DNA from 4 places in the Mesorhizobium sp. M7A.F.Ca.MR.245.00.0.0 genome. Region 2 is predicted to be linked to each of the others. Evidence: riboswitches for the same ligand, from Rfam matches in the RefSeq annotation. Region 2 holds a riboswitch; each other region holds the start of a gene.
What was found. Region 2 has a riboswitch for cobalamin ahead of EOB80_RS16020 (aromatic ring-hydroxylating dioxygenase subunit alpha). Riboswitches for the same ligand answer to the same signal wherever they lie in the genome.

Region 1 (7,474 bases), on a different contig from region 2:
TTGGCGCGGTGGCGTTCTTCGTCCCTATTGTCGATGTCGGTCATGTCATTTCACCTTGAGCGGCAGCCCTGCCACCATAAGCAGCACCATGTCGGCGACGGCGGCGACCTGCTGGTTGAGCCGGCCGGCGGCATCGCGAAACCGGCGCGCCAGCGCATTGTCCGGCACTATGCCTTGGCCGACTTCATTTGACACCACGAACCAGGGGCCGCGCGGCCGCGAAAGCACCTCCGCCAATCGCCGGCATTCAAGCTCGAAATCGTGTTCGGCCAGCATATGGTTGGTCAGCCACAGCGTCAGGCAGTCGACAAGCACCGGCCGATCGTCCGGCAAGGCGGCAAGCGTACCGGCGAGATCGAGCGGTGCGTCGATGGTCGTCCAGCCTTCGCCGCGCCGCGATCGGTGCAACGCAATGCGTTCATGCATCTCGTCATCATAGGCTTGCGCCGTGGCGATATAGGTCCAGGGGGGCGGCATGGCGGTCGCCAGAATTTCGGCGTGCGCGCTCTTGCCGGAGCGCGCACCGCCGATGAGGAAGGTCAGTGTCTTGCGATCAGGCAAAGCTGTCGCGCAGGCTGGTCGCGGTGCCGGTGAAACGGCCACGCACCACGCCGACGACCGCGCCGAGCACCAGCCAGAACACCAGATTGGTCACGGTCACCGCCACCACGAACTGGTGATGCAGCCCTTCTGGAATCGCCGTCTCGTAACTGTCCGGCTGCGGTGCACCGACAACATGCGGTGCGACGATCAAAAGGACGGCAAGGATCGCGAGCGGCAGCGACTTGCGAAACGCGATCAGGCCGAGACCGGCAGCGGTTGCCGCCACCGTCGCCCACCACCAGATCTGCCGATGGGTGAGATCGGCGGCCGGCATGGCCGGCAGTTCCGGCGGCAGGCCGAGGCCCGGCGCCAGCGTGAACACGGCAAAGCCGGCCAGGCCCCAGAACACGCCCTGGCGCCAGCCACCGATGCCGCAGGCGAATTCGGAGACCGCGACCAGGATCAAGGCGAAGCCGATGCCGGTGACGATGTTGGCAAGCACGCTGAAGGCGAAACGCTCGAAACCGTCTGCCGGCGCCCAGCCTTCGTCTGCCGGAGCGGCTTCCGCCGCCGGAGCAGTTGTGCTCATGGCATTGCTATCCGTTGCGGCCGGAGCGGCATGGTCATGGTGATGCCCGCCGCCGGCCTGTTCGTAGACTTCCGCCTTCAGGATCAGCGGCACGGTGGCATAGGCCTGCATGCAGGCGAGAACGACGCCGGCCACGAGCCCTGCGATCGCCGCGATGAACACGACGTTGCGAAACAGGTTCATGATGTCAATTCCTCGTCAGTGGCAGGGAAACGCCATCGAATGGCGATAATCGTGAGCCGCATTGTGGACCGCATCGATATGCGAGAAGCCGACAAAGCCCATCACGAAAATGCCGAGCAGCCCGGCGAGCGCGAGCTGCATGAAGCGCGACTGCGAGGAGACGGAGGTGCCGAGGGAGACGGAAGCGGTAGTCATGTCTTGTCCTTTCGCCCTCCACCCGAGGGCATCGAAGTCAGTTTCCTGTCGCCGGCAGGTCTCCTGGCTCACGGATCAGCGTCCTTCCCCACCTTCCCGAAGAAAAAATCCTCAGTGGTTTATGGAGAGGACTACCGCACACAGTTGCGGGGGCAGCCACGGCATTGGGCGAAATTCGCCCTCACCGCATTCCCTCTTGGCTCCAAAATGGAACCGGCGACACCGGTGACTATAGGCAGAATCCTTGCTTCCGGCAAACCAAATTCCGCCGGTGACCATTGCGAATGCGCCATGAAGGTCAAAGTGATTTCGGCAGATAGCGCCACGTCACAAAGCCGCAGACCGCCGCCAGCAGGCCGAGCGTGACGAACACCGAGCCCAGGCCGAAGAAGGCCAGCGCCACCGAATAGACCAGCGGCGGCGTCAGCTCGGAAAAATCGAGATAGGTGCGGTAGACCGCTGCCATCTGCGGTCTTTCATAGGAGCGCACCGAGCGCATGAAGGCGGTCGAGCCGAGGGCGTCGAGCGCAATGGTGAAGAAGGCACCGCAGAGCAGGAAGGCGCCGGTAAGCAGCGGCACGGTTTCGCCGACGAAGCCCGCCGCCAAAAGCGCGGCCGACATGGCGAAATAGGCGAATGTCATGGTCCCGCGGCCACCAAAGCGCTTTCCTGCCTTGCCCCAGAAAATCGCCATGAACAACAGCGCGTTGCCGGCCGAAACCAGCAGGCCGCCGGCCAGCTTGCCCTCACCTGTGATGACCATGAACAGCGGCCCATAGACGAAGAACGTCGTCCAGAAGCAGGAGCGGCCGAAGGCGATCAGCCAAGCCAGCCTGAGCCTGGGCTGCGCCACGAAGCGGCCGATATTGGCGAGCGGATTGACGGGGCGCGTCTTGCCCGGACGGATAGACTGGTTGTCGCCGAGGCGGTAGGTCCAGAACAGCGCCAGCAGGCCAAACGCGAACACCGCGACCGTACCATGCGCGGCATAGATGCCGAAGCGCGTGTAGAGGAAGATGCCGAGCGTCGGCCCACCGGTCCAGGCCAGCATCGACCACGCCATGCGCAGCGATTCGGCCTGCATGAAGTCGGTCTTGCGGATGTGGTCCATGATGTAGAGGTTGAGCGTGATCGACAGCGCGCTGGCGCCCATCACCCGGCACAGCATGCCGGCCAGTTGCCCGGCAAGCGTGTCGGTGACGAAGAACAGCGAGCCGACGGCCAGCAGGCAGGCGCCTGCCGTGTAGACCCAGCGCCGGGCAAAACGGCGGATCAGCATCGGCATGAACAATGTCACCGACAGCCCGAGCATCGCCACCACGGTGTAGAGCATCGACACGATCTGTTCGTTGTGCAGGATCTCGTAGGCCTGGATCGGGATGACGCTCGACACCGTGGCGCGGGCGAAGGATTCGACCGCATAGAGCGACGCGAAGGTGCGCGCGTCCGCGGCCTTGAGAGCCGGCAGCCAGATCGGATGGCGCACATGGGTGGACATTGCTTTCCCCGAAGCAGATTCACCGGGTCAAATCTGACGTGGCGATCCCAGCGCCAATAAGAGGAAACCGACGCGCATCCGGCAAAAGCGAAGCCGGCCAAAGGCTTCCCTGCACTGGCCCAATGCCGCGGCTGATCCGGGTTGTCGGCAGAGTTGCCGGTCTTCTTTTGTCCCAGGCAACCGTGATAGTCCTCCAGCGGGGCTGAATCAGAATGCGAGACCATGAGCATCCAAACGCCGACCGCACCCGTTCCGGATCGACCAAAGCGCATCGTCGCCATCGACATCGTGCGCGGCATCGCGCTGATCGCCATGGCGAGCTACCATTTCACCTGGGATCTGGAGTTCTTCGGCTACACCGATCCCGGCCTGACCGCCTTCGGCTGGTGGAAGATCTACGCGCGCGGCATCGCCTCGACCTTCCTGTTCCTGGTCGGCGTCAGCCTGTACCTCGCCCATGGCCGACAAATCCGCTGGAACGGCTTCTGGAAGCGATTCGCCATGGTCGCGGGCGCCGCGATCGCGATATCGGTCGTCACCCGGATCGCCACGCCGGATGGATTCATCTTCTTCGGCATCTTGCACGAGATCGCGCTGGCCAGCCTGCTCGGCCTCGCCTTCCTGCGCCTGCCGGCTTTGTTGACGCTGGTCGTCGCCGGGCTCGTCATCACGGCGCCTGTCTATCTGCGCCTCGAGGCGTTCGATCACCCATGGCTGTGGTGGGTAGGCCTGTCGGCGAACAATCCACGCTCCAACGACTACGTTCCGTTGTTTCCATGGTTCGGCGCCGTGCTTGCGGGCATCGCGGTGACGAAACTCGCCGCCGGTGCCGGCTTGCTTGCCCGGCTTGCCGAATTGGCGCCCGGTCGCTGGGCCAACCCGCTGGTCTTTATCGGCCGGCACAGTCTGGCGTTCTACCTGATCCACCAGCCATTGCTGATCGGCTGCATGTGGCTGTTCTCGCAGATCATGCCGGCACAGGTCGAAACCCCGCAGGTGAATTTCCTCAAAACCTGCCAGCTGTCCTGCGAGCAGTCGCGCGACACCGAGTTCTGTACGAGCTACTGTGTCTGCATGCTCGATACGCTCGAGGGCGAGGCCACGCTTGATCGGCTCTACAACAACGACCAGACTGCGGAATGGAAGACGCATCTGTCCGATCTCGCCGGCATGTGTACCGCCAAGACCGACAGCAAGTTGATGGAGGAAGGGGTCAGATGACCGAGAACCAGCCGAAGCCGGGGCTCATACCGTGGCCGCCGCTGATCTACACCGCCGCCATCGCCATCAGCATCGCGCTGGGCCTGCTCTATCCCCTGCCCTGGATCGGTGACCTCCTGGGCGATATTCTTTTCGCCACCGGCTGGGTGGCGCTGTTTGCCGTCGCCGCGCTCTGGGTCACCGCGATCCGCACCATGGTCCGCGCCAAGACCACGCTGAACCCGAACGCTGTGCCCGATCACCTGGTCACCACGGGTCCCTTCGGCATCACCCGCAATCCGATGTACCTGGCCAACACGCTGCTGTTGATCGGCGTCGCCTTTGTCTCGGGCATCGTGTGGTTCCTGCCGCTGGCGTTCATCGCCGCCTATGCCACGCAGAAGATGGCGATCGAAGGCGAGGAAAAGGTGCTGGCGGCGAAATTCGGCAAGAAATACCGCGACTACGCGAAACGCGTGCGCCGCTGGATTTGAGCTGGCGCCCCTGGTTTCCATCGCGCCGAATTTTGACAGGTGCACACTTCGGCGATTAGCCTAAGTCTTGCGAACTTCGTCATCCTAGGGCGAAGCAGGAGCGCAGCTCCGTCGCGGAGACCCTAGGATCCATGCCGTGACCTCGGTCGAGGAGTGCAGCGGAGCAAAATTCTGCGCCGTCGCGGCGCATTGAAGTCATGGCATGGATCCTAGGGTCTGCGCCGCGTCGCTACGCTCCTTGCTCCGCCCTAGGATGACGAAGGAATGGACGTTTCCGCTAATTCCGAACGCTAACGCCCGATAGAATCCAGTCCGCTCAGGTATTCACGCCAAGCTCAACCAGCCGCTCCACACAAGATTCCTCGGCCTGGTCGAGTTCAGCCAGCGTCTCCTCGAGATCGCGGCGCTTCTGCCGGAGATCCTCGCGCTTTTCCTCGATGCGCTTGATCATCAGGTTGAGCTGGCCGACTTCGCCGGGCGGCTCCTTGTACATCTGGATGATTTCGCGGATTTCGTTGATCGAGAAGCCAAGCCTCTTGCCGCGCATGATCTGACGGATGAGGTGCCGGTCGGAGGGGCGAAACAGCCGCGTGCGGCCACGCCGCACCGGCTGCACCAGCCCTTCGTCCTCGTAAAAGCGAAGCGTCCGCGTCGACACGTCGAACTCGCGGGTCAACTCGGTGATCGAATAATATTCTCGCATTGCCACTCCCGCACGCCGAAACCAAGGGGCGATCGCCATGCCGGCGTCACCCTTATGTCCCGAACCAAAACCCGTGCCATGCCGGCATCGACATGGCGCCCCGCGCAAGCCTCGCACGGCATTTACGTAAAAGTCAATTAAGCCAAAAGGCGTGCCTTCAGGGCACACCGAACCACCACGTGGCAATGCCGAGAAATGCAAAGAAGCCGACGACGTCGGTAACCGTGGTGACAAAAACTGCCGAAGCGACCGCCGGATCGACCTTGAAACGATCGAGCAGCAGCGGGATCAGGATGCCGGCCAGGGCGGCCACGAACATGTTGATGATCATCGCCGCCGCGATGATGCCGCCCAGATTGGGGTCACGGAACCAGGCTGCCGCAACGATGCCGATCAGGATGGCGAAGACGATGCCGTTGATGAAGCCGACACCCATCTCGCGGCGAATGATGCGGCCGGCATTGTAGATGTCGAGATCCCTGGTCGCCAACGCCCGCACGGTGACGGTCATGGTTTGCGAGCCGGCATTGCCGCCCATGCCGGCGACGATCGGCATCAGCACCGCCAGTGCGACGATATGTTCGATCGTGCGGTCGAAAAGGCTGATCACCGACGCCGCCAGGAACGCGGTCAGAAGGTTGATCAGCAACCACGGAACGCGTGAGCGCGAGGTCGAAAAGATGCTGTCGGAAAGCTCCTCGTCGCCGACGCCGCCCATGCGCATCAAGTCTTCTTCGGCCTCCTGCTGTATGACGTCGACAACATCGTCGATGGTCAGAACGCCAACCAGCCGTTCGTTCTCGTCGACGACTGCGGCCGACAAAAGATCGTACTGCTCGAATTCCCGTGCAGCCTCTTCCTGGTCCATGGTGGCCGGAATGGCGTGCCGCGTCTCGTGCATCACTTCCTCGACCTTGACCGAACGCTTGGTGCGCAGGATCTGGTCGAGGTCGATGGCGCCGAGCAGCTTAAAGCTCGGATCGATGACGAAGATCTGGCTGAAGCGCTCGGGCAGATTCTGGTCGTCGCGCATGTAGTCGATGGTCTGGCCGATCGTCCAGAACGGCGGCACCGCGACGAACTCGGTCTGCATGCGGCGGCCGGCCGTCTCTTCGGGATAGTCGAGCGAGCGGCGCAGTCTGATCCGCTCGGTGAACGGCAGCTGCGACAGGATCTCGTCCTGATCCTCCTTCTCGAGGTCTTCGAGAATGTAGACGGCGTCGTCGGAATCGAGCTCCTGTACCGCCTGCGCGATCTGCGCATTGGGCAGACTGTCGACGATCTCCATACGGATCGCCTCGTCGACCTCGGTCAGCGAGGAGAAGTCGAAATCGGCGCCCAGGAGCTCGACCAGTGCGTGGCGCTGTTCGGGATGCAGCGCCTCAAGCAGGTCGCCGAGTTCCGACTGGTGCAGGTCGTCAACTTCATGCTTGAGGGTCAGCGTGTCGCGGTCGGCGATCGCCGCGCCAATCCGCGCCAGGAAGGACGAAAGCACGGCGCCGTCCTCGCCATAGATGTCGGCGTGGTTGTCCTCGGCGGCCCTGGCGCCAATCGTCCGTTCGTGCTCGCCTTCCACCAGCGCCTCCCGCCACAAGAATCCCGGAAAAGGTGCAAATCAGGTCTAGAGCATCGGACCCAAAGGGGAAACCGGTTTCGGGGAATCCGACGCTCAAAAAGAAAGTGGCGTAAAGCGCGGGAATACCAAACGAAATGCGCCCGGCCCGCAGCGGGCGGAGCTTGCACAATCGGGATATGGGAAGGAAAATGGTGCGGTCGAGAAGACTCGAACTTCCACGGGTTGCCCCACAGCGACCTCAACGCTGCGCGTCTACCAATTCCGCCACGACCGCACGTGGTAGAGCCGGAACCGACCGGCTCGCGGCGTGTAGCAAATCGTTTCCGGCGAAACAAGTGCACGGCAAGCAATAATGTCAGGCGATTGGCATAATGCTCCACAGGGTCCGAACGCAGCGCCGGAACTGGACGTTTGCGCCTGATATCGCCATATGGAAGGCAAGTTGATGTCACCCAAAGGTGCGAGGCGGTTTTGGGACGCGACATGCATAAGC
Region 2 (7,474 bases):
GTCAAGAACGACGGCTTCGCCGTCGAAGGATTCAAAGACGATATCCTTGCTGGCAATGGCATAGATGCCGGATTGTCGCATGTTTGCTCCCCCGCCGAGCAGGCCGCGGAGATGATCTTCGGGCCTTACGGTCAACCCCACCGTTGCAGGCGTCTAACCATTTGCAGGGTTTTTGGCAAGATGGCGCAGGCTCGGGGCGAGCGCAGCCGGTCACGCTTCGATTTCAAGCGCAGAAAGCGGCTTCGAGCAACAGGCGAGGATAAAGCCGTCCTCGATTTCGTGATCGAGGATGCCGCCATTGTGACTCATCTCGACATCGCCCGCGACCTTCCTCACCTTGCAGGTGCCGCACAGGCCGAACTCGCAGGCGGCGGGAATCCGCACCCCAGAGGCGCGTGCCGTCTGCAGCACGGTCTGGCCGGCGACGCATTCGGCGTCGACATCGGAAAGCGAAAACCGGATCGGTGTCACGGCCTCGACGGCAGCAGCAGCGCCGTCTTCCGCCGGCGGCGAGAACGGCGCCGGGATCTCCTCCACGGCAGGCGCAGCAAAGCTTTCCTGATGGTATTTCGCCATGTCGAAGCCGGCGGCGTCCAGCATGCCGCGCACGGCGCGCATGAAGGGATCGGGGCCGCAGCAGAAAATCTCGCGCTCGCGGAAATCGGGCGCCAGCAATGGCAGCCGGATCGCGTCGATGCGGCCCATATGGCCGAACCAGCCCTCGCGGCTCGACCGCTCCTCGATCATGAAGCCGAGCGACAGGCCGGGCATGCGGCTGCCGAGCAGCTCGAGTTCCTTGCGGAAAATGATCTCTTCCGGGCGGCGCGCACAGTTGACGAAGCCGACATCTGTCCATGGCGCACAGTCGTTCAACCAGCGCAGCATCGACATCATCGGCGTCACGCCGGAGCCCGCCGAAATGAACAGATATTTGGCCGCCGGGTGGCTATGCAGCGAAAAATCACCGGTCGGCCCATAGGCCTTGACGTGCGAGCCCGGCGTCAGATAGTCGAACATCCAGCGCGTGCCGGTGCTGCCCGCCTGCGCCTTGACCGTCACCGCGATCGAGAATGGCCGCGACGGCGAGGACGACAGCGTGTAGGTGCGCATCAGCGGCCCCTCCGATGTCGGCAGTTCCAGCGTCACGAACTGGCCCGGCTTGTAGCGGAACCAGGTCTGGTTGTCGGAGCGGAAGGTGAAGGTCTTCACGTCCGGCGCTTCGTCGCTGACGCCGATCACTTCCAGCACCTGCAGCCGGTCGTTCCAGGGCGTCATCTGGTCGAGATGGCGATAGAGGCCAAGGTCCGTCATCGCATTCATCCTCTTGTCCCCTGAGCTAGGCGACGCTGCGCAGGGCCGGCCGGCCGCCTTCGGCAAGGCGCGGCCCGATGAACGACGCGTACCACTCGACGAACTGGATCACGCCGCCCTCATGCAGCTCCGAATAGGGGCCTGGTTCGTAGGCCGGCGACAGGATGCCGAAGGCGTTTTCCTCGACGATGCGGCGGTCCTGGTCGTTGGTCTCGGTCCAGACATGGGTGAGCTCAGCGAGGTCGTAGTCGATGCCTTCGACCGCATCCTTGTGGACGAGCCATTTCGTCGTCACCGCGGTTTCCGTGGCACTGATCGGCAGCACGCGGAAGGTGACGGCGTGGTCGCCGAGGATATGGTTCCAGGTGGTCGGATAGTGGTAGAGCAGCAAGGAACCGATGCGGTCGGTTGAAACGCTGTCGGACAGGTTCTTCTGGACCGCCCGTTTTCCCGTCATGGTGTAGCTGACGGCATCGCGCAGCAGCGGCGCGCGGGTGGCGCGGTACTGCCCTGCCGGATCGATGCGGAATTTGCTCGGCAAGCCAGCGGCCTCGCATTTGGCCCAGTGCGCGACCATCTCGGGGTCGCTGTCGGCGCCGTTGACGCCGGTCACGGTCGGCGCCTCGGGGAAGGTCTTGCACAGCTCAGGGTGATTGGCGACGCAGTGGTAGCACTCGCGGTTGTTTTCCCAGACCAGCTTCCAGTTGCCCTTCTCGACGATCGTGCTCTCAAAGGCGATCTTTGCCTCACGCAACCGGTGCGGCAAAAGATAGGGTTCGATCATCGCCCGCATCGGCGTGAAATCCGCCGGTTCTTTGGCCAGGCAGATGAAGATGTAGCCGCCGACGCTCTCGCAGGCGACCGGCTTCAGGCCGAAATCACTCTTGTCGAAACCGTCGGCCATCTGGCGGGCAAACAGCAGGCGGCCGTCCAACTCATAGGTCCACTGATGATAGGGGCAGACGAGCTTTGCCGCCGTACCCTTCTCCGTGTTGCACACGCGGCTGCCGCGATGGCGGCAGGAATTGTGGAAGGCGTTGATCTTGCCTTGCTGGTCGCGGACAAGGACGACCGGATAGTCGCCGATCTGCACGGTGATGTAGCTGCCCGGCTTCGGCAGTTCGCAATCATGGCCGATGAACAGCCAGTCGCGATACCAGATCAGCTCCATGTCGAGCTTGAAGTAGTCTGGATCGGTGTAGAAGGGCTGCTCCAGCGAAAAGCCTTGCCGGCGCCCCTTCAGGAGCCTCAGCATGTCGTTGCGGGTATCCATGTCCTGTCCTCGTTTCTAAGGACTGAACTGGTGGTGATGGAGGAAGGATTGAAACGCAGGCCGGCTAGGTGCCGGACATGCGCTATCCACCTCTTGACCGCCCACCGCGATCAGTCGAGTCTAAAAATCTCGGGCTGGTTTCCGGGCTCTGGAGTTGTCCTTGCGGACCATCGCGACACCTTCCCAGGCAGTTGCCCAGTGGTCTCCCGTTGCGACTTGAACTCCACCACCGTTGCGGGGGCAGCGCCGGATTCTGACCGGCTTCCCAATTCTCCGCCTCGTCGTCACGAAGCGGCACCTGAGATGGGTATGATCTAACCACGATCGCTGGCGCGCCGTCGGCATGAAAACGACATCGTATCCATGCGGCGCGACACGGCATGCGAAACGTCACCGCAGATCGTCTGGGGCCGAAATCCCGCCTCCCGGGCGGCCATTTGCCGGCTGCGATCTTCCCGAATCCGACCCTTGGCGGGGGTCAAAAAGGTTAACGGTTTCGAAAAGTGACTATTAGCTTGACCTAAAATCGAACCGAACGGTTCGTTTCTGTTGACGGTGCGTGCAGGACGGTGTGAACGCCGGGCCTTTGAAACAGTCAGTGATCCATCGGATGGTTAGACTTAACATGCTGATATAAAGAGGAAAAATGCCTCTCTAGATTCCCCTGGCACAATTTCAAGGTGTGGATTCATGGTCCACACGGAACAACTTCGTGATTGGAAAAGGCGGGGTTGCCCTCCCACATCGGGGTTGTCCGAACGACGCGATTTCATTTCCAAGACACGCCGCTAGACGGACGGAAAAAGACGATACTGGAGTACAAAAATGAAAAAGATCATTCTCACTGCCGCAGCCCTTCTGGCCATTTCCGGCAGCGCCTTCGCTGGTAGCGACCACTACGGTTCGAACGCCGCGGCAGCCACTGCTGTCGACAGCTCGTACACCGCTTCGACCAAGAAGTCGGAACCGGCTGCTCAGGCGCCTGCCCAGGGTGCTGACCACAACCTCTTCGGCAACAACTAACAGCCGATTCCCAGTCGACGGCGGGCTCGCCCGCTGCCCTGGCGAAATTCAGACATTCGAAATTCAGACATTCAGGAGTATTCAAGATGAACAAGATCCTCATTGCTGCCGCCGCCGTTCTGGCCATCACCGGCAGTGCCTTCGCCGGCAGCGACAACTTTGGCTCCAACGGCGCCAATCAGCCTGCGGTTACCTCGGTTGACAGCGCGCATACGAGCTCGGTCCGCAACAGCGGTGGCCTCGTCGAGAAGCTGCTCAATTCGTCGGGCGACGTAGAGAAGTCCGCCCCTCAGGGCAGCGACCGGAATCTCTTTGGCCGTTAACAGCCGAAGCTGATCTTCAACAAAAGAGCGGCGGGCCTGGCCCGCTGCTCTTTTTGCGTCCAAGACGGTCCTGCGTCAGGCCGCCTTCGCTTCAGCCTCATGAAGGGCAAACGACCGCCCATCGGTGTCGAAGATATGCAGGTCCTCGCCATTGGCGCTCAGCCGCAATGTCGAACCGCGCTTGACCTCGACATTGCCGGGCAGCTTGGTCACCAGCGGCAGGTCGGCGCGACCGATGTCGACATAGACCAGCTGCACCTCGCCGAGCTGCTCGACATAGTCGACCGTCCCCTCGAACAGATAGTCCGCGCCGCTGGCGATGATCAGGTCCTCCGGCCGCACGCCAAAACTCACCGCAGCGCCCTTCGCCGAAGCCGGCGTCGCGATCGGCACGGTCGCCTTGCGCCCGCCGACATGGCTGACGACGGTCGGATTGCCTGATTTGTCGATGGTTGCGGGCAGGATATTCATGGCCGGCGAGCCGATGAATTGCGCAACGAATAGATTGCCGGGCTTCTTGTAGAGGTCCATCGGCGTGCCGACCTGCTCGATATGGCCGTCCTTGAGCACCACGATGCGGTCGGCGAGCGTCATCGCCTCGACCTGGTCGTGGGTGACGTAGATCATGGTCGTGTTGGGCATCGATTCCTTGAGCTTGGCGATTTCGATGCGGGTGGCGACTCGCAGCGCGGCATCGAGGTTCGAAAGCGGCTCGTCGAACAGGAACACCTTCGGATTGCGCACGATGGCCCGGCCGATGGCGACGCGCTGGCGCTGGCCGCCCGACATCGCCTTGGGCAGGCGGTCGAGATATTTGGTCAGTTGCAGGATCTCGGCGGCCTGACGCACGCGGCGGTCGATCTCGGCCTTGTTCTCTTTGCCGATCTTCATCGAGAACGCCATGTTGTCGTAGACGGTCATGTGCGGGTAGAGCGCGTAGGACTGGAACACCATGGCGATGCCCCGCTTCGACGGCGGCACGTCGTTCACCACTTCGCCGGCTATTCTGAGCTCGCCGGAGGTGATTTCCTCGAGCCCGGCGATCGACCTCAGCAATGTCGACTTGCCGCAGCCCGACGGGCCGACGAAGACGATGAACTCGCCCGACTTAATATCGAGGTCGATGCCGTGGAGAATGTTCAGATTGCCGTAGGACTTCTTCACTTGTCTTAGCGTGACATCGGCCATTGGTTTCCTCCAGTGATTGGAAATTCAGTCGAGACGCCCGAACCAGGCGCCGTAGCCGCCAAGCTCGATGGAACCGCTGTTCGCCTGCCCCGAAAATCCGTGCCCGGGCAGAGGTTGCAGCGATCGGCCGCCAAGGTCAACCTTGGCCGGCCCGGCTCCCAGATTGAAGACGCAGACGATCTGCTCGTTGCCTGCGCGGCGCGTGAAGGCGACGGTGTCGCCCTCACTTTCGATGAAGGTGATGTCGCCCTTGGCGAGCGCCGGATGGGCACGCCGGAAGGTGAGAAAGCGCCGGTAGTGCTCGAGCAGCGAAGCCTCGTCGCCCTGCTGGACATTGACCGCTTGCGCCAGATGCTTGGCCGGCACCGGCAGCCAGGGCTTTGCCTGGGAGAAGCCGCCATTCTTGGCGCTGCCATCCCACACCATTGGCGTGCGGCAGCCGTCGCGGCCCTTGAATTCCGGCCAGAAGCGGATGCCATAGGGATCCTGCAGATCCTCGAACCGCAGCTCTGCCTCACCGAGCCCAAGCTCCTCGCCCTGGTAGATGCAGACCGAACCGCGCAACGACATCAGCAGCGCCGAGATGACCTTGAGGTAGGCGGTCGGGTCGGCCTCATTGGCGGCCCAGCGCGAGGCCGGGCGCATCACGTCGTGGTTGGAGAAGGCCCAGCACGACCAGCCGTCGCTGGCGACTTTGCCGAAGGATTCCAGCACCGAGCGGACCTTGCCCGCGCTGATCTTTTCCGGCGCCAGGAAATCGAAGGAGTAGCACATGTGCACGCGCTTCCCGCCTGCGGTGTAGGCGGCAACCACTTCAAGCCCGCGCTGCGAATCGCCGACCTCGCCGACCGCTGCGGTTGCCGGATACTCATCGAGCAGGGCACGGAACCGTTCGAGGAAGCCGAGGTTCTCGGGCCGGCTCTTGTCGTAGAGATGGTCCTGGTAGTTGTAGGGGTTGACCGCCGGCGCGGTCTGGTCGTTGCGCTCTTCCGGCGGCAGCGGCGGATTGTTTTCCAGACCCTGGCTGTGGAAGTAAAAATTGATGGTATCGAGCCGGAAACCATCGACGCCGCGTTCCAGCCAGAAGCGGGTGACGTCGAGCAATGCGTCCTGGACTTCGTGGTTGTGAAAGTTGAGGTCGGGCTGTTCGGCCAGGAAATTGTGCATGTAATATTGCTGGCGGCTGGTGTCCCATTGCCACGCCGAGCCGCCGAAGATCGACAGCCAGTTGTTGGGCGGTGTGCCGTCCGGCCTGGCGTCTGCCCAGACGTACCAATCGGCTTTCGGGTTGCTGCGGCTCGACCGGCTTTCCTTGAACCAGGGATGACTGTCGGCAGTGTGCGACAGCACCTCGTCGATCATCACCTTCAAGCCCAGCCTGTGTGCCTCGGCGGTCAGCGCGTCGAAATCGGCCAGCGTGCCGAACATCGGATCGACATCGCAGTAATCCGTCACGTCATAGCCGAAATCCTTCATCGGCGACTTGAAGAACGGCGAGATCCAGATGGCATCCGCGCCGAGTGCGGCGATGTAGGAGAGGCGGCCTATGATGCCCTTGAGATCGCCGATGCCGTCGCCATTCGAGTCCTGGTAGCTGCGCGGATAGATCTGGTAGATCACCGCGCCCCGCCACCAGTCGCGATCGATGGCGAGGTCAGGCTTCGAGCTGGCCTTCAAAGCGGATTGCATCGTCTCAGCCTCCTTTCACCGAGCCGGCAAGCAGCCCGCGGACAAAATAGCGCTGCAGCGAGAAGAACACGATCAGCGGTACGATGATGGTCACGAAAGCCGATGTCGTCAAAATCTCCCAGTCGCCGCCGCGCGAGCCCAACAGCGCGTTGAGCTTGGCGGTCAGCACGATCTGGTCTGCCTCTGTACCGAGGAAAACCATCGCCACCAGCAGATCGTTCCATACCCACAGGAACTGGAAGATGGCAAACGAAGCCAGCACCGGGAACGACAGCGGCAAGACGATCTTGACGAAGATCTCGAAATCGCTGGCGCCGTCGATGCGCGCCGATTCCATGATTTCGCGCGGCAGGCCGGCAATGTAGCTGCGCAGCAGGTAGATGGCGAAGGGCAGGCCGAAGCCGGTATGCGCCAGCCAGATGCCGAGATAGGTCTTCGACGGCATGCCGAAGAAAGCGCCGACGCCATTATAGAGTTTCAACAGCGGGATCAGCGACATCTGCAACGGCACCACCAGCAGGCCGATGATGACCGCGATCAGCAGCGCCCGGCCGGGAAACCGCATCCAGGCCAGCGCATAGGCGGCAAAGGCGGCGATCAGGATCGGGATGACGGTAGCCGGAATGGTGACGGTCAGGGAATTCATGAATGACCGTCCGATGCCTTC
Region 3 (7,474 bases), on a different contig from region 2:
CAAGGCGCTGATGGGCTTCCTGACGCCGTCGACCGGAACAGTGCTTATCGCCGGATTGCCGGTCCACGCAGCGCTGAAGCGCGGCCTGGTAGCGTATGTGCCGCAGAGCGAGGATGTCGACTGGAACTTTCCGGTGCTGGTGGAAGATGTCGTCATGATGGGCCGCTATGGCCACATGAATTTTCTGCGTATCCCAGGCAGAGCCGATCGCATGGCGGTCGACGCGGCGCTGGAACGGGTCGGCATGACCGATTTTCGCAAGCGCCAGATCGGCGAACTGAGCGGCGGCCAGAAGAAGCGTGTGTTCCTGGCGCGCGCTCTGGCGCAGGGCGGCGAAATCATCCTGCTCGACGAGCCGTTCACCGGCGTCGACGTGCAGACCGAAGCAGCGATCATCGATCTCCTTCGGTCGATGCGCGACGACGGCAAGCTGATGTTGGTGTCGACGCACAATCTCGGCAGCATCGTCAATTTCTGCGACCATGTCGTCATCTTCAACAAGACGGTGCTGGCCTTCGGACCGACAGAGACAACGTTTACGCAAGCCAATCTTGCGAAAGCTTTTGGCGGCGTGCTGAGGCATCTACGCCTCGGCGGCGCCGATCTTCACGACGACCCCGACGCTCGCCACCTGACCGTGCTGACCGATGACGAGCGCCCTCTGGTGCTTTACGGCGAGCGCGATCAAGAGAAGATGATGAAGCCCGACAGCGGATCGCCAGCCCCGTGATCGACATCCTGCTGGAACCCTTCACCTACAACTACATGGCCAAGGCCATCTGGGTCAGCGCCCTGGTCGGCATGGTCTGCGCGTTCCTGTCCTGCTATCTCATACTCAAGGGCTGGGCCCTGATGGGCGACGCGCTTGCCCACTCGGTGGTGCCGGGCGTTGCGGCCGCCTACATGCTGGCCCTTCCCTATGCCGCCGGCGCATTCGCCTCCGGCCTCATCGCTGCACTCGGCATCACCTTGGTGCGGCGCGTGACGCAACTTCGCGAGGACGCCGTGATCGGCCTTGTCTTTACAACGCTGTTCGCTGGCGGGCTGCTGATTGCGTCGATCAGTCCGACCTCCGTAAACATCCAGTCCATCGTACTCGGCAACATCCTCGCAATCTCCGACGAGGATGTAACCCAGGTCATCCTCATCGCAGCGGTTTCGCTGGCTGTATTGGGGCTTCGATGGAAGGATATGATGCTGGTGTTCTTCGATGAGAACCATGCGCGCGGCGTCGGCCTGAATCCGTGGCGGTTGCGGGTCCTGTTCTTCGTGCTGCTCAGCGCCTGCATCGTCGCCGCGCTCCAGACCGTCGGCGCGATCCTCGTGATCGCGATGGTGGTAACGCCTGGCGCCACCGCCTACCTGCTTACCGATCGGTTCGGCGTCATGATCCTGCTCGCGATGGCGATCGGCGCGGCGACGAGCGCGGTCGGCGCCTATCTCAGCTTCTTTCTCGATGGCGCGACTGGCGGACTGATCGTGGTGCTGCAGACCGTGGTCTTTCTGACTGCCTTCGTCTTCGCACCCAAACATGGCCGTCTCGCCGCGCGCCGGGCGGCACGTGCCGCATCCCAGGTCGCGTCATGATGACAATCTGGTCCTGGATCGCCGAACCGCTCAGCCATGAGTTCATGCGTCGCGGTCTCACCGTCGCCATTCTGGTCGGCGCCATCTGCGCGGTGTTGTCCTGCTATCTCGTCCTGAAGGGCTGGTCGCTGATGGGCGACGCCGTTTCGCATGCCGTGCTTCCGGGTATTGTGCTCGCCTATATCGCCGGGATCCCGCTTGCCTTCGGCGCATTCGTGGCAGGGCTTGGCTGCGCTTTGGCGACGGGCTACCTCAAGCAGCACAGCCGGATCAAGGAGGACGCAGTCATGGGCATCGTCTTCTCAGGCATGTTCGCGTTTGGCCTGGTTCTGTTCGTCAAGGTCGAGACCGACCAGCATCTCAATCGTATCCTGTTCGGCAACATGCTCGGCGTCCAGTGGCGCGACGTGATCGAGGCGGCGATCATCGTCGTGCCGGCGATCCTCATCGTTCTGGCAAAACGCAAGGATCTGCTGCTCTATTGTTTCGATCCGGCCCATGCGCGCGCGATCGGCCTGCCCGTCAATCTGCTGCATTTCGGGCTGTTGACGCTGCTCGCGTTGACCATCGTGGCCTCGCTGAAGGCTGTCGGGATCATCCTTGTCATCGCCATGCTGATCGCGCCGGGAGCGATCGGTTTTCTTTTGACGAAGAGCTTTGAGCGTATGCTCGCCATTGCTGCCGCGGCCGCCATCGGGTCGAGCGTCGTGGGAACGATCCTCAGCTATCACATCGACGCAGCCACGGGCCCGACGATCGTCGTGGTTCAGGCCGGCGTTTTTTTGCTTGCCCTGTTCCAGTCGAAGCGCCCAAAGCAACAGGTGCAACTGGGCATTTCGGGAGAGTAATCGCGGCGCTGGCCCCGGCCGAGGCCGCACTCAAAGCCTGTTGCGGATGAGCATGGTGACGACGAAGAACGCGCCGACCGAGCTGGTGATGATGCCGATCGGCAGTTCCTGCGGCGGCAGCAGCGTTCGAGCCAGAAGGTCGCTGGCCAGCAACAGCACCGCGCCGAACACGGCGCAGCTGGCAACCAGGCGCAGGTGCAAGGGGCCCGCCAGCGGCCGCGACAGATGCGGGATCATCAGCCCGACGAAGCCGATGACGCCGGCGACCGAGACCAGGATCGCCGTCGAGAAGGCGGCGACGAGAAAGGTCATCCTTCGCATCCGCGCCACCGGCACGCCCAGGCTTTCGGCGGCGTTTTCGCCGGCCAGGAAAGCATCGAGCCGGCGGTGGTTCCACAGCGCGTAAGCCAGGATAGTGCCCGCACCCAAGGCGCCGAGCCAGATATTGTCCCAGCGCGCCAGGCCGAGCCCACCCATGGTCCAGAACAGCACGGAGTGCGCGGCGCGCTGGTCGCCGGCAAAGACAAGATAATTGGTCAAGGCGGTGAACATGAAGGACACGGCAAGGCCGGCAAGGATCAGCCGCTCCGGGCCTTGCCCCCTCACCCGCGCAACCAGCAGCAGGACGACACCGGCAGCCAATATGCCGCCGGTGAAGGCCGCGACCGGCAATGTCCAGATGCCGAAACTGTCTCCGAAGACGGTGATGACGGAAACCGCACCCGCGGCGGCGCCCGACGACAGGCCGAACAGGAACGGGTCGGCAAGGTCGTTGCGGGTCACCGTCTGCAGCAGCGCACCGACGACGCCGAGACCGGCCCCGACGCAGATGGCCAGGACCGTGCGCGGCAGCCGCAGATCGACGACGATCTTGCCGACCGGCCCGGACACGTCGTGCCCACTGAAGCCGATTGCGCGGCCAAGTGCTGCAACAACGTCGGTCAGCGGGATCAGCGTCGAGCCATAGGCGATCGACAGCAATGCGAGAGCAGCGATCGCCGCCGCTCCCACCAGCATGGCCAGTGCGAATGCCGGATGGCGCAAACCTGGAAATGCGTCGTGTCTGTCAGGACGCGTGCGACGCACTTCCAGGATCTTTTGCTCATGCATGTCGTTGCCCCAAAACCGCTGCGCACTTTTGGGCGACAGGCATCAAAACGCTTCCGGATGCATGGCCTTGGCGATTTTGTCGATCGCTTCGATATTGGCGGGTCCGGGTGTCAGTTCGGCATAGCGCAGGGCGACGAAGCGCTCGTTCTTGACCGCGTCCGTCTCTTTCATGGCCGGATGGACCTTCAGGAAATCGAGCAGCTTCTTGTAGCCGCCGCCATCCTGGTAATCGAGCAGGATGAGGAATTGCGGATTGCGCGACGCCACCGTTTCCCAGTCCGTGTTGCCCCAGCTGGTGTCCATGTCGGCCATGATGTTGTCGCCGCCGGCGGCTGATATCATGGCGCTGGGGATGGCGAACTTGCCTGCGGTGAAGGGCTTGTCCTCGCCGGAATCATAGAGAAACACTCGCGTTGCCTTGCCGTTGCCGACCTTGGCGGTGATGTCGGCGAGCCGCGTCTTCCAGCCGGCAACAAGCTTCTCCGCCTCGGCCTCCTTGCCGAAGATCTTGCCCAGCTTTTCGACGTCGCCATAGAGCAGGTCCATCGAGGCGGCTGGGCGGCTCTTGTCGAGATGCACGCAGCTTTCCGTCAGCACCAGCGTCTTGATGCCGTGCGGAGCAAGCGTATCGGGTGTCACCTCGCCGCCCGGCTTCATGCCGTAATACCAGCCGGCGAAGAAGAAATCCGGCTCGACCGCGACGAGGTTTTCGAGCGTCGGATATTTCGGCGCCAGTTCCGGGATCGAACCCTGCTCGGCCTTGAATTCGGGACCCACCTTGTACCATCCGGTGATGCCGGTCAGGCCGACGATCGACGGCTGCAGTTTCAGCGCGAAAGCCATCTCGGCCATGTTGAGATCCTGGATGACGGCGCGCTTCGGCGGCGCATCGAAGGTCAGCGGCTTGCCGCAGCTGTCGACCGTGACCGGGAAGGCCAGGGCTGTCGAGGCCAGCAGCGAGAAGACAAGCGAAAAGGCCAGGCGTTTCACGGGTTTGCTCCTTGTGGATGGGATTGGGTCGAATTCGGAAAGGCTCCATCAGGATGGCGGAGCGGAACGGTTCGGCACATCGAACACCGTCAGTTCGCGGTCTTCGGTCGGATGGCGCAGACGCAGCACATCGATGCCGAAAATCTCGCGGATCAGCTTTTGGGTCAGCGCTTCGCGCGGTGCGGCGAGCGCTTGCAGACGGGCATGGTTCATCACCGCCACCCTGGTGGCGAACGGTGCCACCAGCGCCAGATCGTGCAGCACCGCGATCACCGTCATCTCGAAGCCTGCCACGAGGTCGAGCAGTTCGCCGCGGGCGCGCGGGTCGAGATGGTTGGTCGGCTCGTCGAGGAACAGGATCTTTGGCTGCTGGGCGATGGCGCGTGCCAGTTGGGCGCGCTGGCGCTCGCCGCCCGACAGCGAGCCGATGGTGCGGCCAAATAGCGGCAGCAGGCCGCTCCGGCGCAGCGCCTCGGCGACAATGTCGCGTTCCTCGCTCTTGCGCCGCAGCCCGGCATGCGGGACGCGGCCAAGCTCGACATAGTCGATCAGCGCCAGCCGCGGATCGGGCTGGTCGGTCTGGCCGACCACGGCAATGTGCAGCGCCCGTTCGGCGGCTGAAATCCTGTCCAGGCGGCGCCCGCCGAGCTTCACCTCGCCGGAGCTCGGCCGCAGCATGCCCGACAGCATGCGCAGCAGCGTCGTCTTGCCGGCGCCGTTGGGACCGATGATGGCAAGGCGATCGCCGGCGGCCACCGAGAAGCTGACCGCCTGAACCAGATCCCGCCCATTCGCCGTGACGCAGAGGTCACGGGCTTCGAGAAGCGCTACGGTCATCGGCTGCTGCCCGCCGGCTTGCCGGGACGGCAAAGCGTATATACGACGATGCGATGGATGGAGCCGTCCAACTTTCCGTCACTTTCCAAAACTGGCGACGGAAGGAAGCTGGCGAACCGACCGACAAGACCGGGCCTCGCGTTTCCTCCCGGCACACCCCGTCCGGTCAACTCAGTGATGGCAGGTCTCCTGGCTCACGGGTCGTTGCGCCATCCAGCCTTCCCAGCCTTGCCGGCCAGTGGCATTCACGGATTTTGCTCGCCGCTTACAGTTGCGGGGGCAGCCACGGTCTCGACCTGAGCAGGCCTCACCGCGTTCCCTTTTCACCCCTCGCCTTTCGACTCGGGGACCATCACCGCTTCAGCGTAGATTTGCGCCGATCGCTTCGCAATGGATTTCTCGGACGGAGTGGTGGGCCAGCTAAGCGAAACAGGCATCGCATGCTCTCTTTATGTAATAATATAACATACCTAAGAGATGACGCCGGTCGCTGTCAAGCGAAAGCTCATGGGGCGGTTGGCCGGATGGCGACCGGCATCGGCGCAGATTGCACGGGATGCGCAATTTCGATCAAACTGGCTGCGCCAGGAAGCGGCAGGATGATGTGGCCAATGCGAGGAGAAAATGGACCCGACCGAGAAAGCGCTGTGGTTCGTCGAAAGCCATCTGCCGGAGGCGATCTCGCTTGATGATGTCGCGCAAAGCAGCGGCGTGTCGCGTTTTCATGTGACGCGCGCCTTCGGCGCCGCCACCGGCCGGTCGGTGATGGGCTACATGCGCTCACGCCGGCTGACCGAGGCGGCGCGCAAGCTGGCGGGCGGGGCGCCCGACATCCTCGCCGTCGCGCTCGACGCCGGCTACAACTCGCATGAGGCGTTCACCCGTGCCTTCCGCGATCAGTTCGGCACCACGCCGGAACTGGTGCGCGCGCAGGGCACACTCGACAAGCTCGACCTCGTGGAGCCGATCCTGATGGACCAGTCCCTCCTCACCAATCTCGAACCGCCGCGTTTCGAGACCAGCCGGCCGTTCCTGATCGCCGGCCTCGGCGAACGCTACAGCTGCGAAACCAGCGCCGCCATCCCGATGCAGTGGCAGCGCTTCGGCCCCTATATCGGCAACATTCCGGGCGAGACCGGCGACGTCGCCTATGGCGTCTGCGTCAACGGCGACGATGCCGGCAATTTCGACTACATCGCCGGCGTCGAAGTGTCTGACTTCTCCGACCTGCCCAGGGACTTCTACCGGGTGCGGGTGCCGGCGCAGAAATATGCGGTCTTTGCCCACCGCGAACACATCTCGACCATCCGCCGGACGGTCAACACGATCTGGAACAAATGGCTGCCGGCCTCCGGGCATGAGATCGCGGACGCGCCGGAATTCGAACGCTACGGCCCCGAATTCGACCCGCGCAGCGGCAAGGGCGGGCTGGAGATCTGGATACCGGTGAAGGCGTAGTCGGTCAGGCCATCGGCAACGCCGGCCAGCGATCGGCGATCCGGCCGCCGGAAAACACCGCGATCGACCCGAACTGCTGCAGCACGGCTTCGCTCTGCGTCGGCCTTAGAAACGCGTAGTCGCCGGGCTTTGCGGTCGCGTCGGCGGGCAACCCCATGAATTGCTGGTTGGAGGACAGGCCGAGCAGCCCGTTCGCCTTCATGCCTTCTGGGAAGACCGGCTCGGCCATCCACTTGCCGCCATAGAGGTAGCAACCCTTGCGCGGGAAGCGGCCGAGCGCCTGCAGCAGGCGGGTGACGGCCGGCGGGCCGGGCAGCATCGGCTCGACCATTTTCAGGATCGGCGTGGCGATGAAGGCCGCCGGCTGGAAGTCGTCGAGGCCTGGCGTATCGAAGTCGCTGGGCAGCACAAAGGCCGAGCCCATCGAGACCTCATTGGCCGCGCCGCCATGATGAAGCAGCGCGGTCTTGCTGCCGCCGATGTTCAGGATGCGGCGCTGGTCGGCGCCGAGACAGGCGACGAACGCCGAGGCCTGCGCCGACGCCTTGGCCAATGCCTTTGCCGGTCCGCCGAAAAGACCGGGAATGAGCGGCGCATGCGCCTCGTAGGCCATGACGCCTTCGCAATGCAGCCGGGCCGGCAAC
Region 4 (7,474 bases), on a different contig from region 2:
CCTGAGCGGCCTGGTCTCGTTCATCAACACCGTGATCCGCCTGTCGCTGACCTATGTCGACGAGATCATCCTCGGCTACAACATCCGCATCAATTCAGCCTCGCCCTTCGAGACGGCGCGGCAGGGCGTCGTGCTCTATGCCCAGAACGGCAAGGTCATGGTCAAGAACGCCGTCTGGCTGGCGGTCATCATGTGGGGCGTGTCGTTCATCATCTTTCTGATGATGCTGGCGCCTGCCGGCGCGATTCTGTTCCTGATGCCTGGCCAGCTCGCCGGCTGGGCTTTTGTGCTCGCCATCGTCTTCGCCTGGGCATTCAAGGCGGCGTTCATTGAACCCTTCGCCATCGCCTGCCTGATGCAGGTCTATTTCAAGACCATCGCGGGCCAGGTGCCGGATCCGGCCTGGGACGCCCGGCTGGCCGAGGCGTCGTCGAAGTTCAGGGAGCTCAAGGACAAGGCGCTCGCCTCCTTCGGCGGTTCGCGCTGGGGTACGGCCGGCGCCACACCCTGATCGGCCGGGCGGGTGATGTCTGGTGAGGCAGAAACGGTGTTGAGGCGCGCCACGGTGGATTTGAGCTGTGTCTCGCCTTGCCCGGAAAAGGTCTCGCTCATGATCAGCTCCGGCAGCGGCAGCCGCCGTCCCCAGCCATGCGTTTCAAGGTCCGGTTTGGGAGCGAACTCGGAAACACGGCCCACGCAGAGATAGGCGATCGGCGTTACGTGGTCCGGAATGGCCAACAGCCGCTTTAGCGCCTGCGCTTCGATGATGCTGACCCAGCCTACACCGACGCCCTCGGCACGCGCGGCCAGCCAGAAATTCTGCACCGCGCAGACGGTGCTGTAGAGATCCATCTCCGGATTGTGCCAGCGTCCCAGCGGCGAACCCTTCGAGCGCTGCCGGTCGCAGGTGATGCAGATGTTGAGCGCGCTTTCGCAGATGCCTTCCAGCTTGAGCTTGCGGTAGAGTTCCTGCCGCTCTTCGTCGATCGCCGGCAGTTCCTGCTCGCGCGCCGCCAGGAACAGGTCGCGTATCTTTTCCCGTCGCTCGGCGTCGCGAATGACGATGAAGTTCCAAGGCTGCATGAAGCCGACAGACGGCGCATGGTGCGCGGCAAGCAGCAGCCGCGCCAGCACGTCGTCATCAATTGGGGTGGGCAGGAAATGACTGCGCACGTCGCGCCGTGTGAACATGGCGCGATAGACCGCATCGCGCGCACTCTGGTCAAATCCGTCGCCAACAGCAGCGGTCAGGTGTTCCGGCATCGCTTGTCCCCTTGCGATTGCAATTGATATCATCCGCCTGACCATGCGGATGACGATGCCTGCCAGGCCGGTCTTCTGGCTCGGGATCAACCCGCGTCCGGTGCCTTCCCGTCATCGACAGTGGCATTTACCGGCGCGGTCCCCCTCACAGCGTTGGGCACGCCACGGAATTCAACCGTGTTCCCGATTCTCCCGCTTGCGGCGGGCACCAGGCAGTACCAAGGATCTTACGCCGAAGCGCCCGCGGGGCCAATGCTTGCAGCGACGCGAATGGACGCAGTCGCGATTTTCCCCAGTCATCGGCCGCCCGTGCATGGCCTTTGTCGATCCGGGTCACTAGATTAGGACGATGACCACCCGTCTCTACACCCATCCGATCTTCCTCGAGCATCTCACGCCGCCCGGACATCCCGAGCGGCCCGACCGCTTGCGTGCCATCGAGCGCGTGCTCGATGAGGAAGCCTTTGCCGGGCTCGATCGTATCCAGGCGCCGGAAGGCGACGAGGCCACCATCCTCTACGCGCATCCCGCCGATTTCGTCGCCCGCGTGCGCGCCGCCATTCCCGACGAGGGGATTGCCCGCATCGATGCCGACACCACTGCCAGTCCGAAGAGCTGGCAAGCGGCGATCACCGCGATCGGCGCCGCCAACGCCGCCGTCGATGACGTCTTTTCGGGCCGTGCCGACAACGTCTTCGTCGCCGCCCGGCCGCCCGGCCATCATGCCGAAAAGACCACCGCCATGGGCTTCTGCCTGTTCAACACGGCGGCGATCGCGGCGCGCTATGCGCAGAAGAAACACGGTGTCGAGCGCGTTGCCATCGTCGACTGGGACGTGCATCACGGCAATGGCACGCAGGACATTTTCTGGGACGATCCGTCGGTGCTCTATTGCTCGACACACCAGATGCCGCTTTATCCCGGCACCGGAGCGAAGAACGAAACGGGCGCCGGCAACATCGTCAACGCGCCGCTGGCGCCGCAGACTGGCAGCGAGGTGTTTCGCGATGCCTTCCTGTCGCGCGTCCTGCCCGCGCTCGACAATTTCGCGCCCGACCTGATTATCATTTCGGCGGGGTTCGACGCGCACCACCGCGATCCGCTGGCCGAGATCAATCTGACCGAGGATGATTTCGATTGGGCGACCGGCCAGCTGATGCAGCGCGCGGCACGCCACAGCGGCAACCGGCTCGTCAGCCTGCTCGAGGGCGGCTACGATCTGCAGGGATTGGCATTTTCGGTCGCCGCCCATGTCGGGCGACTGATGAAAGGATGAATGATGGCCGATGAGACCAACGAAGACGTCAAGGCGATGAGCTTCGAGCAGGCACTCGATGCGCTGGAGAAGATCGTCGATGATCTGGAGCGTGGCGACGTGCCGCTCGACCAGTCGATCAAGATCTATGAACGTGGCGAGGCGCTGAAGGCGCATTGCGACCGGCTGCTGAAGGCCGCCGAGGACAAGGTCGAGAAGATCAGGCTGTCGCGCGACGGAAAGCCGGTCGGAACGGAGCCACTCGACGCGGATTGAGGCCCGGTCCGAACATAGGCTCGCCTCACCGGTTTTTGGACATGATCATGATCGAGGATATAACTCGTCCCGATTGAAACAGCTCAAGGACAAGAGGAGATACGGAAGGGATGTGCAGAAACATCAAGACCCTGTTCAATTTTGATCCGCCGGCAACCAATGACGAGGTGCGCGACGCGGCCCTTCAGTTCGTCCGCAAGCTGAGCGGAACGACGCGACCCTCGAAGCAGAACCAGCACGCCTTCGACCATGCCGTCGAAGCCATCGCGGCCTCGGCGCGCGAACTGCTCGATTCCCTGGAAACCCATCAGCATCCGCGTAATCGCGAAGAGGTGGCGGCCAAGCTGCGGGCAAAGGCGGCGATCCGCTTTGCCTGATGCGGCCAGGCGGCCTTCGACCACCGACAAGGAGAGTCCATGAGTTTCTTCCCCGGGAAAGACCCTGAGGTGGGCGATGCCTTAGCCAGCGACCAGATCGAATTGATGGTCATCCCGAACGCCAAGGACATCGGCGGTTTTCAGGTGCGCCGTGCCCTGCCGACGGCAAAAAGGCGGCTGGTGGGGCCGTTCATCTTCTTCGACCGCATGGGCCCGGCGATCCTGCGGGCCGGCCAGGCACTGGATGTCCGTCCGCATCCGCATATCGGCCTGTCGACGGTCACCTATCTGTTCGACGGCAAGATCCGGCACCGCGACTCACTCGGTACTGAAATGGTCATTCAGCCCGGCGACGTGAATTTGATGACCGCCGGCCGCGGCATCGTCCATTCGGAGCGTACGCCGGAGGAATTGCGTGGCGCGCCGATGTCGGTGTCCGGCCTGCAGACATGGCTGGCGCTGCCGGACGACAAGGAAGAGGTGGCACCGGTTTTCGAGAACACAGGAGCGCTCAGGCTTCCCGAGATCGATGCCGAAGGCGTCAACGGGCGCCTCATCATCGGCGATTTCCAGGGGTTGCGGTCGCCGGTCAGGGCCGACTCGGAGACGCTCTACGCCGACCTGCGCCTGGCGCCCGGCGCCAGCGTGAAAATCCCTGCCGATGCGGAAGAGCGCGCCATTTACACGCTGGAAGGCGAGGTCTCGATATCAGGTGACGTCTTTCCGGCGGAACGGCTGCTGGTGTTCCGTCCCGGTGACGAGATCGTCGTATCGTCGCAGACCGGTGCACATTTCATGCTGTTTGGCGGCGCCTCGCTCGGTTCGAAGCGTTACATCTGGTGGAATTTCGTCTCATCGTCGAAGGAACGCATCGAACAGGCCAAGCAAGAATGGAAGACGGGCCGCTTCGACATCGTTCCAGGAGACGAGGAAGAATTCATCCCGCTGCCGGAAAGCTGATGCCTGTCACCCAAAGTGGCAGAACGAAATGCATAGACAAAGACTAGGGCCTGATCCGGGTCACTGACACGCATTTACTTTCGCCGGCCGGCGACCTATTTCGCCCATCAACCGAAAGCCTCAGCACCGTGAACGCAACGCCGCATACGCCACTTCTCGACAAGGTCCGCATCCCGGCCGACCTGCGCACGCTTGCGGAAAGTGAACTGCCGCAATTGGCGTCCGAGCTTCGCGCCGAGCTGGTCGACGCCGTGTCCCGCACGGGTGGTCATCTGGGCGCCGGGCTTGGCGTGGTCGAGCTGACAGTGGCGCTGCACTATGTCTTCAACACCCCCGATGACAGGCTGATCTGGGATGTCGGCCACCAGGCCTATCCGCACAAGATCCTGACCGGCCGCCGCGACCGTATCCGCACGCTGCGCCAGGAAGGCGGTCTGTCCGGCTTCACCCGCCGCGCCGAGAGCGAGTACGATCCCTTCGGCGCCGCCCACTCCTCGACATCGATATCGGCCGGCCTCGGCATGGCCGCCGCCCGCGATCTCTCCGGCGGCCGCAACAACGTCATTGCCGTCATCGGTGACGGCGCCATGTCTGCCGGCATGGCCTATGAGGCGATGAACAATGCCGGTGCGCTCGATGCACGGCTGATCGTCATTCTCAACGACAACGACATGTCGATCGCGCCGCCGACCGGCGCGATGAGCGCCTATCTGGCGCGGCTGGCCTCCGGCAAGGCCTATATCGGCCTGCGCGATTTCGGCAAGAAACTGACTTCCTATCTCGGCAAGCGCGCGGATCGTGCGATCACAAGGGCGGTCGAGCATGCACGCGGCTACGTCACCGGCGGCACGCTGTTCGAGGAACTCGGCTTCTATCACATCGGCCCGATAGACGGCCACAATCTGGAGCACCTGATCCCGGTCCTGAAAAATGTCCGCGACAATGGCGAAGGCCCGGTGCTCATCCATGTCGTCACCCAGAAGGGCAAGGGCTATGCGCCGGCCGAAGCCGCCGCCGACAAATATCACGGCGTCAACAAGTTCGACGTCATCACCGGCGCGCAGGCCAAGGCGCCAGCCAACGCACCGGCCTACACCAAGGTGTTCGCCGAAAGCCTGGTCCAGGAGGGCCGCGAGGACGACCGCATCGTCGCCGTCACGGCCGCTATGCCGAGCGGCACCGGTCTCGACCTGTTCGGCGAAGCGTTCCCGTCGCGCACCTTCGATGTCGGCATCGCCGAACAGCACGCGGTGACCTTCGCCGCCGGCCTTGCCACCGAAGGCTACAAGCCGTTCACGGCCATCTATTCCACCTTCCTGCAGCGCGCCTACGACCAGGTCGTCCACGACGTCGCTATTCAGAAACTGCCGGTGCGGTTTCCCATCGACCGCGCCGGTTTCGTCGGCGCCGATGGCGCGACCCATTGCGGCGCCTTCGACACCACCTTCCTGGCGACACTGCCGGGTTTCGTCGTCATGGCGGCCGCCGACGAGGCGGAGCTGCGCCACATGGTGCGCACCGCGGCGAGCTATGATGAGGGCCCGATCGCCTTCCGCTATCCGCGCGGCAACGGTATCGGCGTCGACATGCCGGAGCGCGGCTCGGTTCTCGAAATCGGCAAGGGCCGCATCGTCAAGGAGGGTACCAAGGTTGCATTGCTGTCTTTCGGCACGCGGCTGCAGGATTGCCTGATCGCCGCGGAGGAGCTAGGTGCTGCCGGGCTGTCCACCACGGTCGCCGACGCCCGTTTCGCCAAGCCGCTCGACCAGGATCTGATCCGGCGGCTGGCCCGCTCGCATGAGGTGCTGGTGACGGTGGAGGAGGGCGCCGTCGGCGGCTTCGCCAGCCACGTGCTGCAGTTCCTTGCCCATGAGGGCCTGCTGGAAAGCGGCCTGAAGGTGCGTCCGCTGGTGCTGCCCGACGCGTTCAGCGACCACGCCAAGCCGGAAAAGATGTATGCCGATGCCGGGCTCGATGCCGCCGGCATCGTGCGCACCGTGTTCGTGGCACTCGGGCACACAGTCCACGCCCAGCGCGCCTGAATCCCAGCGCGCCTGAATCAAAGTCTCAAAGACTTGAATCAGTTTGCCGGCAAGCGATCTTAAGGCATTGTTTACGCTGCCGTTTGGCGCTTTGCTTACCGTGTCTCTTGGCCGTTTTTCAATGGCGCCCTGCTAGATCGTGATCAGGCAGGGAGACAACAACAATGAAAACGCTTCTGTGCGGCGCAGCACTTTGCGCCGTTATCATCGCGCCGGCCACAGCCGAAACGCGCTATGACCGCAGCCTCGAAAAGGCGGCGATGGGCATCATCGCCGGCAAGATGGGCGACATCCGCGGCGGCTTTTCCTTCAAGCAGGTGCCGCAATTGGTGGTTCTGCCGGCCCCTGTTCCCGCGCCTGCGGGTGCCATCGAGCCTGCACGCGAGCAAGCTTCGGGCGGCCGTGAGGATGGCTTGTCTCCAGCCGTCGAGCGCCCGGTTTCGCGAACCGTATTCTGAGCTGAAGGCCAACAAGCCTTGATCGGGATTGCCCGATCGTTTCATCGCGCTTGCCGCTGTGCAGGCGATCTAAAAAGCGTCGGCGATGCTACTCCGCCGCAACCAGCTCCGCTTGCTGCGCCGATTTCTCGGGGCGCCAGGATTGCGCCGCGTGGCGGGCGCGGTCTGCCAGGGCGGCTAGGCGTCCGCGCAGGTTTCGTCCACCCACCACCGACGACAAGATCACCGAATGCGTCGCAAAGCGGCGCTTGAAATCCTCGCCGCCGCAGAGAAAATCGATCGTGGTCAAGCCCCGGTCAAACGACCACTGGATGTAATCCATCATCAAGACCATCCCCGGCGAGGCCCGTTCGAAGGCCGGATCATAGGTGGTGACGAAAGCCATCATCGTTCCATGCTGCTCGAAATTGATCGAGATGGCGATGATCTCGTCTTCGCGTTCGAGCACAAAGATGCGCAGCAATCCAAGCTTGGCCAGAACGGATATGAGTGCCGCCAGCGCGGGGGAGCCTTCGTCGAAGAGGTCCGAAACGCGGCCGTGTTTTGCAAGCCACAACCGCTTCAGCGCGGCGACGCGCTCCAGCACCGGCTCGCGGGCTTCGTGCGCATCCATCAGGCGGAAACGCAGCGCGCCGCCTTCCTCCATGAATTTGTAGCCACGGCGATAGTTTTGCCGAGTTTTCTTCGACTGGCTTTCAAACCATTGTGCGCCGCGTTGCCCGGCGCCGGAAACTCGATAGCTGACCTCGCTGCGGTGGCTTGGCTGCAAGATATTGCTCTGGCCTGGGGCGGCGGGACCAAGCAGGGTCCGGAATCGGGCATCAGGCAACAGACGATTGAGGT

Region 1: another riboswitch for cobalamin. It lies ahead of EOB80_RS29625 (CbtB domain-containing protein); the one in region 2 lies ahead of EOB80_RS16020 (aromatic ring-hydroxylating dioxygenase subunit alpha).
Region 3: another riboswitch for cobalamin. It lies ahead of EOB80_RS29845 (ABC transporter ATP-binding protein); the one in region 2 lies ahead of EOB80_RS16020 (aromatic ring-hydroxylating dioxygenase subunit alpha).
Region 4: another riboswitch for cobalamin. It lies ahead of bluB (5,6-dimethylbenzimidazole synthase); the one in region 2 lies ahead of EOB80_RS16020 (aromatic ring-hydroxylating dioxygenase subunit alpha).

The regions. Positions count from the first base shown of each region.
Region 1 covers NZ_RZTE01000047.1:11,006-18,479, forward strand. The annotation lists gene cobO (cob(I)yrinic acid a,c-diamide adenosyltransferase) at 1-44, opposite strand, end outside; gene cobU (bifunctional adenosylcobinamide kinase/adenosylcobinamide-phosphate guanylyltransferase) at 46-561, opposite strand; gene EOB80_RS29620 (CbtA family protein) at 554-1,315, opposite strand; gene EOB80_RS29625 (CbtB domain-containing protein) at 1,331-1,510, opposite strand; cobalamin riboswitch at 1,546-1,743, opposite strand; gene EOB80_RS29630 (MFS transporter) at 1,809-3,008, opposite strand; gene EOB80_RS29635 (DUF1624 domain-containing protein) at 3,231-4,229, shown strand; gene EOB80_RS29640 (isoprenylcysteine carboxylmethyltransferase family protein) at 4,226-4,702, shown strand; gene EOB80_RS29645 (MerR family DNA-binding transcriptional regulator) at 5,019-5,405, opposite strand; gene mgtE (magnesium transporter) at 5,563-6,981, opposite strand; tRNA gene EOB80_RS29655 (tRNA-Leu) at 7,171-7,255, opposite strand.
Region 2 covers NZ_RZTE01000013.1:101,883-109,356, forward strand. The annotation lists gene EOB80_RS16010 (PqqD family protein) at 1-81, opposite strand, end outside; gene EOB80_RS16015 (hybrid-cluster NAD(P)-dependent oxidoreductase) at 211-1,311, opposite strand; gene EOB80_RS16020 (aromatic ring-hydroxylating dioxygenase subunit alpha) at 1,337-2,584, opposite strand; cobalamin riboswitch at 2,699-2,901, opposite strand; gene EOB80_RS16025 (DUF680 domain-containing protein) at 3,410-3,607, shown strand; gene EOB80_RS16030 (DUF680 domain-containing protein) at 3,694-3,930, shown strand; gene ugpC (sn-glycerol-3-phosphate ABC transporter ATP-binding protein UgpC) at 4,006-5,118, opposite strand; gene EOB80_RS16040 (alpha-glucosidase family protein) at 5,143-6,807, opposite strand; gene EOB80_RS16045 (carbohydrate ABC transporter permease) at 6,812-7,474, opposite strand, start outside.
Region 3 covers NZ_RZTE01000048.1:6,634-14,107, reverse strand. The annotation lists gene EOB80_RS29870 (manganese/iron ABC transporter ATP-binding protein) at 1-730, shown strand, start outside; gene EOB80_RS29865 (metal ABC transporter permease) at 727-1,587, shown strand; gene EOB80_RS29860 (metal ABC transporter permease) at 1,584-2,435, shown strand; gene EOB80_RS29855 (iron ABC transporter permease) at 2,466-3,452, opposite strand; gene EOB80_RS29850 (ABC transporter substrate-binding protein) at 3,588-4,535, opposite strand; gene EOB80_RS29845 (ABC transporter ATP-binding protein) at 4,584-5,372, opposite strand; cobalamin riboswitch at 5,534-5,741, opposite strand; gene EOB80_RS29840 (AraC family transcriptional regulator) at 5,997-6,830, shown strand; gene EOB80_RS29835 (DSD1 family PLP-dependent enzyme) at 6,835-7,474, opposite strand, start outside.
Region 4 covers NZ_RZTE01000004.1:663-8,136, forward strand. The annotation lists gene EOB80_RS06525 (hypothetical protein) at 1-511, shown strand, start outside; partial or broken gene bluB (5,6-dimethylbenzimidazole synthase) at 634-1,308, opposite strand; cobalamin riboswitch at 1,311-1,491, opposite strand; gene EOB80_RS06535 (histone deacetylase family protein) at 1,613-2,539, shown strand; gene EOB80_RS06540 (exodeoxyribonuclease VII small subunit) at 2,543-2,794, shown strand; gene EOB80_RS06545 (DUF2277 domain-containing protein) at 2,905-3,171, shown strand; gene EOB80_RS06550 (pirin family protein) at 3,211-4,131, shown strand; gene dxs (1-deoxy-D-xylulose-5-phosphate synthase) at 4,260-6,173, shown strand; gene EOB80_RS06560 (hypothetical protein) at 6,338-6,631, shown strand; gene EOB80_RS06565 (GNAT family N-acetyltransferase) at 6,720-7,474, opposite strand, start outside.